3 regions of the Ruminiclostridium josui JCM 17888 genome follow, and region 2 is predicted to be linked to each of the others. Evidence: a T-box and tRNA genes for the amino acid it is inferred to sense, from the RefSeq annotation. Region 2 holds a T-box; the other regions hold tRNA genes.
The links. The T-box of region 2 lies ahead of leuS (leucine--tRNA ligase). A T-box ahead of a tRNA ligase gene usually reads a tRNA of that ligase, here a tRNA-Leu.
Positions count from the first base shown of each region.

Region 1: it has a tRNA-Leu gene. The T-box ahead of leuS (leucine--tRNA ligase) is inferred to sense a tRNA for this amino acid. The anticodon was not compared.
Region 3: it has a tRNA-Leu gene. The T-box ahead of leuS (leucine--tRNA ligase) is inferred to sense a tRNA for this amino acid. The anticodon was not compared.

Region 1 covers NZ_JAGE01000001.1:180,488-182,695, reverse strand. The annotation lists gene K412_RS0100865 (DUF6115 domain-containing protein) at 1-532, shown strand, start outside; gene K412_RS0100860 (ABC transporter substrate-binding protein) at 581-1,117, shown strand; tRNA gene K412_RS0100855 (tRNA-Leu) at 1,206-1,292, shown strand; gene K412_RS0100850 (hypothetical protein) at 1,749-1,964, shown strand; gene K412_RS0100845 (helix-turn-helix domain-containing protein) at 1,991-2,208, shown strand, end outside.
Region 2 covers NZ_JAGE01000001.1:1,744,460-1,746,667, reverse strand. The annotation lists gene leuS (leucine--tRNA ligase) at 1-860, opposite strand, end outside; T-box leader at 925-1,129, opposite strand; gene K412_RS0108200 (DUF2304 domain-containing protein) at 1,193-1,537, opposite strand; gene K412_RS0108195 (glycosyltransferase family 2 protein) at 1,561-2,208, opposite strand, start outside.
Region 3 covers NZ_JAGE01000001.1:110,684-112,891, forward strand. The annotation lists gene K412_RS0100530 (YesL family protein) at 1-761, opposite strand, end outside; tRNA gene K412_RS0100535 (tRNA-Leu) at 986-1,068, shown strand; gene K412_RS0100540 (patatin-like phospholipase family protein) at 1,277-2,208, opposite strand, start outside.

The DNA.
Region 1 (2,208 bases), 1.6 Mb from region 2:
TAAAGAATTTGATCGCAAAAAAGATGAGATGTTCAGTTTAATTCAGGATTCAGAAGAAATGATACATGAACTTAACAGAATGTCTGATTATGTTGTAACAGTGATTTCTGAAAAGAATCAGGAATTTTTCAAAAAAGTTAAAGAAATGGATAACCAAGACAAAGCAGAAGAAAAGTCTGTTAGCAAAATTCAAGAGCAAACACAAATTGAGGAGCCGGTTGTTTTAGACCAGGAGCTTTCAACTGAAGTGGATAAAATTAATCAGCAAATCAATCAGGATATTCAAAAGTTATCAAATATCCAGAGCTACAAGAATATGCAAAGCGGTAAAAAACAGCAAAACGATTCAACCAATGAAATAGTTGATACAAAAGAAGAAAATGAGAAGCCTTCAAAATTGGTACTTAACAGCAGAAGAAAGCAAGTACTGCAATTAATTGAGCAGGGCTTAAGTAATGATGAAATTGCAGAGAAAATGAAGATAGGAAAAGGTGAAATTGGACTTATACGTGGTTTAAGCGGCAGTAAATAGTGTAATTTTACAATTTTGAAGTGATATTTGCATAGTAGGAGTATACAGATGAGAAAAGTGCACGAGAAAAGTATTTTGTTGGGAATCGGCATCGGAATGATTATAACCGCAATAGTTGGTATGATTTATTCCAGCGGGACAGAAACACAAAAGGAATTAACCAAGGAAGAGATAATCAGCCGTGCTAAGACCTATGGCTTGATAGAACCTGTTAGAATACTAGATAAAGATAATTCTGAAGCCACAGATAGTACAGCTGCTGATACAACAAGTGAAAAGTCACCGGGAGTAAGTACTGTTTCTCCGGCTTCAAATGAGGCTGCAGAAAAAACAAGCACTGCAAATAAGGACAACACAAGTACAGATACTAATGAACGAAATATCGTTATTAATATAGAAGATGGTCATACATCAAGCGATGTAATGAAACAACTTCTTAATAAAGGAATCATAGCAAACGAAAAAGATTTTACCAATACTATTCATACTTACAAGGCAACCAGAAAAATTATTTCGGGAACATATAAGTTTAAGAAAAATGAAGATGTAGAATACCTTGTAAAGAAAATATGCGGTATTAAATAACACGTTAAAAATTATTAGTTTTTTGTATTTTAGTATTGCGTTATTTTATTTTCTGTGTTAATATATACAAGCAGCAGATGTTATGTATGCCGAAGTGGTGAAATTGGCAGACGCACTGGACTCAAAATCCAGCGGTAGCGATACCATGTCGGTTCGAGTCCGACCTTCGGCACCATATGAGAGATACCAAGCGGTTAAGACGTTTGGTATTTTTTTGTTGTTTATAATAGTGGTTCTATGTCAATATTGGGGTAGATTAGTAAACTGGAATTTTCATTTACAGAGCCAATTGCTTCAAAGGTGATTGGCTTTCTATTTACTTGCACAATTATACTTTATGTCTTCAACCCCTCTTACAATTCTGCATCAAATACCTAGAATCAAAAAGCTACAATGTATTCTTAGAGATGGAATGTACTCCCATAAAACTATCTTATCGACTAATTAGTAACAATAATTACTTTTTATTGAATGAATAAGAAAATTAACAAATTTATGATATAATTTGTTCCGAAACCTTGTCACTTTTAGTGGTAGCAAAACCTTTTTATCACTATCCCTAAAAGACTGTATAAGGTTTCGTTTTATATAAATACATACTTGGCTACAAATTTTATTTAGGAGGATTACTATGGAGTATTTACAACCGTTTGATGAAATTTTATTTTCATGGAAAAAATGTATCGATTCGGGTCTATCAACTAAAGCCACACCAACTGGTATTGATATGAACTCCAATTACCTACAGCAAATATTAAATGACAGTAAGGAGTTTATATTAATTTTTAAAAGATGTATTAAAAATATTAGAGACATGATTAATGATGACTTTCTTTTTTTATATTAACTAATGGAGAAGGTATTTTATTAAGCATGAAAATGAGCAAAGGGATGAAAAAGGATGCTGATAAATTTTTGATACAGCCTGGAATGTCGTTTCAAGAAGGTATAAGTGGTACAAATGCGGTTAATCTAGCTATAAGTTTGGAAAAGTCTGTTTATATATTACCCCATCATCATTACTGTGATTTTTTGAGAAAATGGTATTGCTATTCTACTCCAATAAACTATAAAGGAAAATTATCGGGGTG
Region 2 (2,208 bases):
TGCTTCTTTGTATCGTTTTTATACTTTTCAACTGCTTCAGAATATTCTGGTTTTGTTATTTTTTCAACTATAGGATTTTCAGGCGCCAAAACAACATATGTTACGCCATAAAGAGTATCGGCTCTGGTGGTAAACACTTGGAACTCAATGTCTGTGTCGGCGATTTTAAAAGATATCTCAGCACCTTCTGAACGTCCTATCCAGTTTGTCTGAATCTTTTTTGTTTTTTCAGGCCAGTCAATGGTATCCAGCTTGTCCAGAAGTTCCTGTGCGTAAGCGGTAATTTTAAAGAACCATTGAGTAAGGTCACGCTTTGTTACTTCTGTATCACATCTTTCACAGCATCCGTCAACGACCTGTTCATTTGCGAGAACTGTGTTACACTTGGGGCACCAGTTAACAGGTGCATTTTTTCTATATGCAAGGCCTGACTTATACAATTGAAGGAACAACCACTGTGTCCATTTATAATAGTCGGGCATACAGGTTTTTATTTCATAATTCCAATCAAAGGTAGCACCCATTTCCTTGAGCTGACCTTCCATAGTCTCTATATTTTTAAGAGTAGAGTCTTGTGGATGAATACCTGTTTTAATTGCGTAATTTTCCGCAGGAAGTCCGAAAGCATCAAATCCCATTGGGTGGAACACATTGTAACCCTGCATTCTTTTCATTCTGGCCCAGGAATCAGTCAAACCGTAATTGTACCAATGTCCTACATGAAGGTTGGCGCCTGATGGGTATGAAAACATTTCCAGACAGTATAGTTTTTTGTCGGTGTTTTCGGGATTGAACTTGTAGATATCTGTCTCTGCCCATTTACTTTGCCACTTCCTATCTATATCTGCTGAGTATGGCATTTTATCAACTCCTTTATATTATTTAATATCGATATCAATAACTTATAAAAACCCGTCTCTTAGTAAAAGAGACGGGTTAATCCGCGGTACCACTCTTGTTAGCCTTGGAGGCTCACTCAAAAGTCCTGTAACGAAAGACCTACGGCTGAATTTTTATATCAGCAGCTCCACGGCGAGTTCAAAGAACGTAATCAGCTACAATTTCACCCAATATGCAGCTCTCTTTAGTGACTAAATTTTCCTTTACTACTCCGCTTCATAACTTTAATAAGTAATTAAATAAATAATTTACAGTACAATCTATATTAGCTTATCATAATAGTTCGATTATTTCAACTTTTTTCACGGTTTTGGTTCTCCATCAAGGCAATGTACTGTGCCATATTTTTAACCTTGTTGGTTTGTTTGGAGATAGTTATGGTAAGGTTAAGGTTTATACCTAGCTCAAATAAAATAAGTACAAGAAATACTGCATTTGCAGGTTCGATTATTCCTATAAGGCTTGCAAACCAATCAGTGATAGCAGGGAAAGCAGCAATTATTATAAACATTACAGAAGATACAATCCAAAGAATACTGTACTTGAGTTCCAATTTGGTTTTCTGAACCATTTTAAGAATTGTTGTAAGCAAAATAAATCCTATAAGAAGAATACTTATCTGTAATCGTACGTTCATATTTTTACCTTCCGTAAAAAAATTTAATTGGAAAACCGTCTTATACGCGGTCTCATGCGACTTAAAATTATAGCCAATGTAACTTTGACCATATAGTAAACGGATAGAGACCTGTTTATTGAAGAATTCCCTCGGGTCCTTTTCCTCATTTCTACAGGCACTTCCACTATTTTTAGTTTATTCTGTTTTAAAATCATTATGGATTCAGGCTCAGGATAGTCCTGTGGGTAGCGTTTTGAAAACAAATCAATAATTTTTCTGTTGCAGGCTCTGAAACCAGAAGTTGAGTCCGTCACTCTTGACCCTGATAATAGCCATATTAAAAAACGAAAGTACTTTATTCCCAATCTTCTTATAAAAGTAGACTGGTACCCCCTTTTGTCCAAAAATCTAGAGCCAATAACCATGTCTGCGGTACCTTTTTCTAGAATATTTATCATTTCAGGGATGTAAGATGCTTTGTGCTGACCGTCACCGTCAAACTGTACAACAATGTCGTAGCCTTTTTCATATGCATATTTGTAGCCAGTTTGTACGGCTCCACCTATACCTATGTTAAATGGAAGATTTATATGGGGAATGTGATTTTCCTGCAACATTAAATCTGTTTTGTCTGATGAACCGTCATTTATAACCACGTAATGGTATCCTGCAGCGTTTTGCTCTATATC
Region 3 (2,208 bases), 1.6 Mb from region 2:
GGATTAACAAAGAAATTATTCATAAGTCCAATGAAGCTAGGAATAATAAATAAATATAAAACCATTCCAATAATTGGATTATAGAAGGTTGCATATGCTATTAAAATGTTTAAAACTAGAAACAGTATATTTGGCAATAGCCTTATAATAGAAAATATAAATGCATTTTTATATAGATTTTTTATACTTAATTTTACTGTTACCAACATTGGATATAAATACAAATGCATAATACAATATATAATTATAGATAGAAATACAACAGCTGATGCTACTGTTGAAAGTATTCCTGGGGTGCTGAGATAGAAATTCAATGCTATACCCAAAATATACATAACAACAAAATCAATTACTGTAATTATCATACCTTGCTTAAAGTTCTTAATAAAATTATCTTTAAAATCCCACCATATAAATGCATGTTCTTCTCTAGAATAATTTCTCATAATATAGGTAAAACCTGCTTGTACGGGTCCAATTGTTACTACTGATAAAAAAATCATAATGATTGCAAGAAAAAACCTGATATATAAATCACTTGCTACATTATCTATACTGATTTTCTGCAGATAAACAGAAGAAACAACAAATGCCAGCAGCAAAGCGGGTATATTGCAAAGTACATACAGCAAATTAACTTTTATAAGATGCCAAAATTTCCTTTTTAATACCTCAAAAAATATAAAAAATCGCGGTTTTGGAGGTGCATCTTTATCAACCCCTGGCCCCGGCTTATTGTAATTTCCACTAAATAAACCCACGTATAACTCTCCTTTTTGTTTGTGTCATTAAATAGTATTTTACCAGTCGTTGCATTTCACTTCAACACATTTTAAATAAAATAAATAATTAATTTACATTATCTTATGGTAATATAATTTAATAAATTTTTTTGAAATATTGTATTGACAACCTGAATAGTAGCTAGTATAATCATACTTGCTGATGCGGAATGCGACAGCGAAAACATAGAAATTTTATAGATGCGGTCGTGGCGGAACTGGCAGACGCGTACGTTTGAGGGGCGTATGGGAGACCGTGTGGGTTCAAGTCCCACCGTCCGCACCAAAATTTGTTCAAAAACTCGCTGTTTTAGCGAGTTTTTTGGCGTTCTTAGGCTATTGTAACATTTAATTGATTGAACGAATTGAATGGTTTCCTTCATAGTTCTCTAGTGAGATTTGTGAGTTTGAGAAATCTTCAGCTTGCACGTTCACCAATGCTTCCTTCAAAGCTTGAATATAACCGTAATTCTGCTTTATGGGATTATGGAGTTTTAATAAAACTCACAGACAGGATTACATACGTTCTGGCACTCAAAATACTTTACCACATCCATGTAAGATTTGGCATTGACCTTATCAAAATCTTTGGGGTCTGGTGTGAAGCTAAAAAGTTTGAGTGGACTTGCGTCTAGCTGAATACAGTTATCATAAAAAGACTGTGTTCCTGACATATGCGCCTCTCCGGTACCTCCAAGAAGGCTCATATATTGTTTTATAAAATCTAAAATGTTTAATATCGGTGTTTTCTCATCTGTATTGAGCCTGAGGCCAAAAGTATTTGGCCTGGAAGAGCTGTTTGAAAACTCTTTGAAAGCATTTATGGGAATATTGTTAGTAAGACCTCCGTCTACCCATATTCCTTCTAATACTCTGTATTTTTTCCAGTCTGAACTTTTAAAGATGTATTGCAGGTCTTCGGGTTCAATTATTATAGGTTTATATGCAAATGGAATACTCATTGAAATACGGACAATATCTGCGGCGGATATTTTATTTGTCATATCATCAAAGCTGGAAAAGGTATAACTTTTCATATCCAACATATTAGTACCTGTAAATGCAAGCTTTATTTTAGTCAACTCACCCAAATCACCGATAGAAGTGTTCATATATTGTCTGTTAAATTCAATAGATGACTTACTTTTATCGTAAATACGAGATAAATCGGATATACTGGCATTTCTAAACATATCGGGGTTTTCGATTCTCACCCTCGCCATAGTAATCCATTTATCAAAAAAGTTTCTGATTTCATTTCCTGTAAATACTCCAAAGTCGGCATAAAGACAGCAAATTAAATCCCTTTTCCTTTTCTTAATTCTAAGGAGTACTTCAGCGGGCAGATTGTTTTTGCCGAAATATATAATCAAATTGTCTATAATTGAGTTTAAAAAACTCCATATTCCCTGAAAATCTCCGAGTT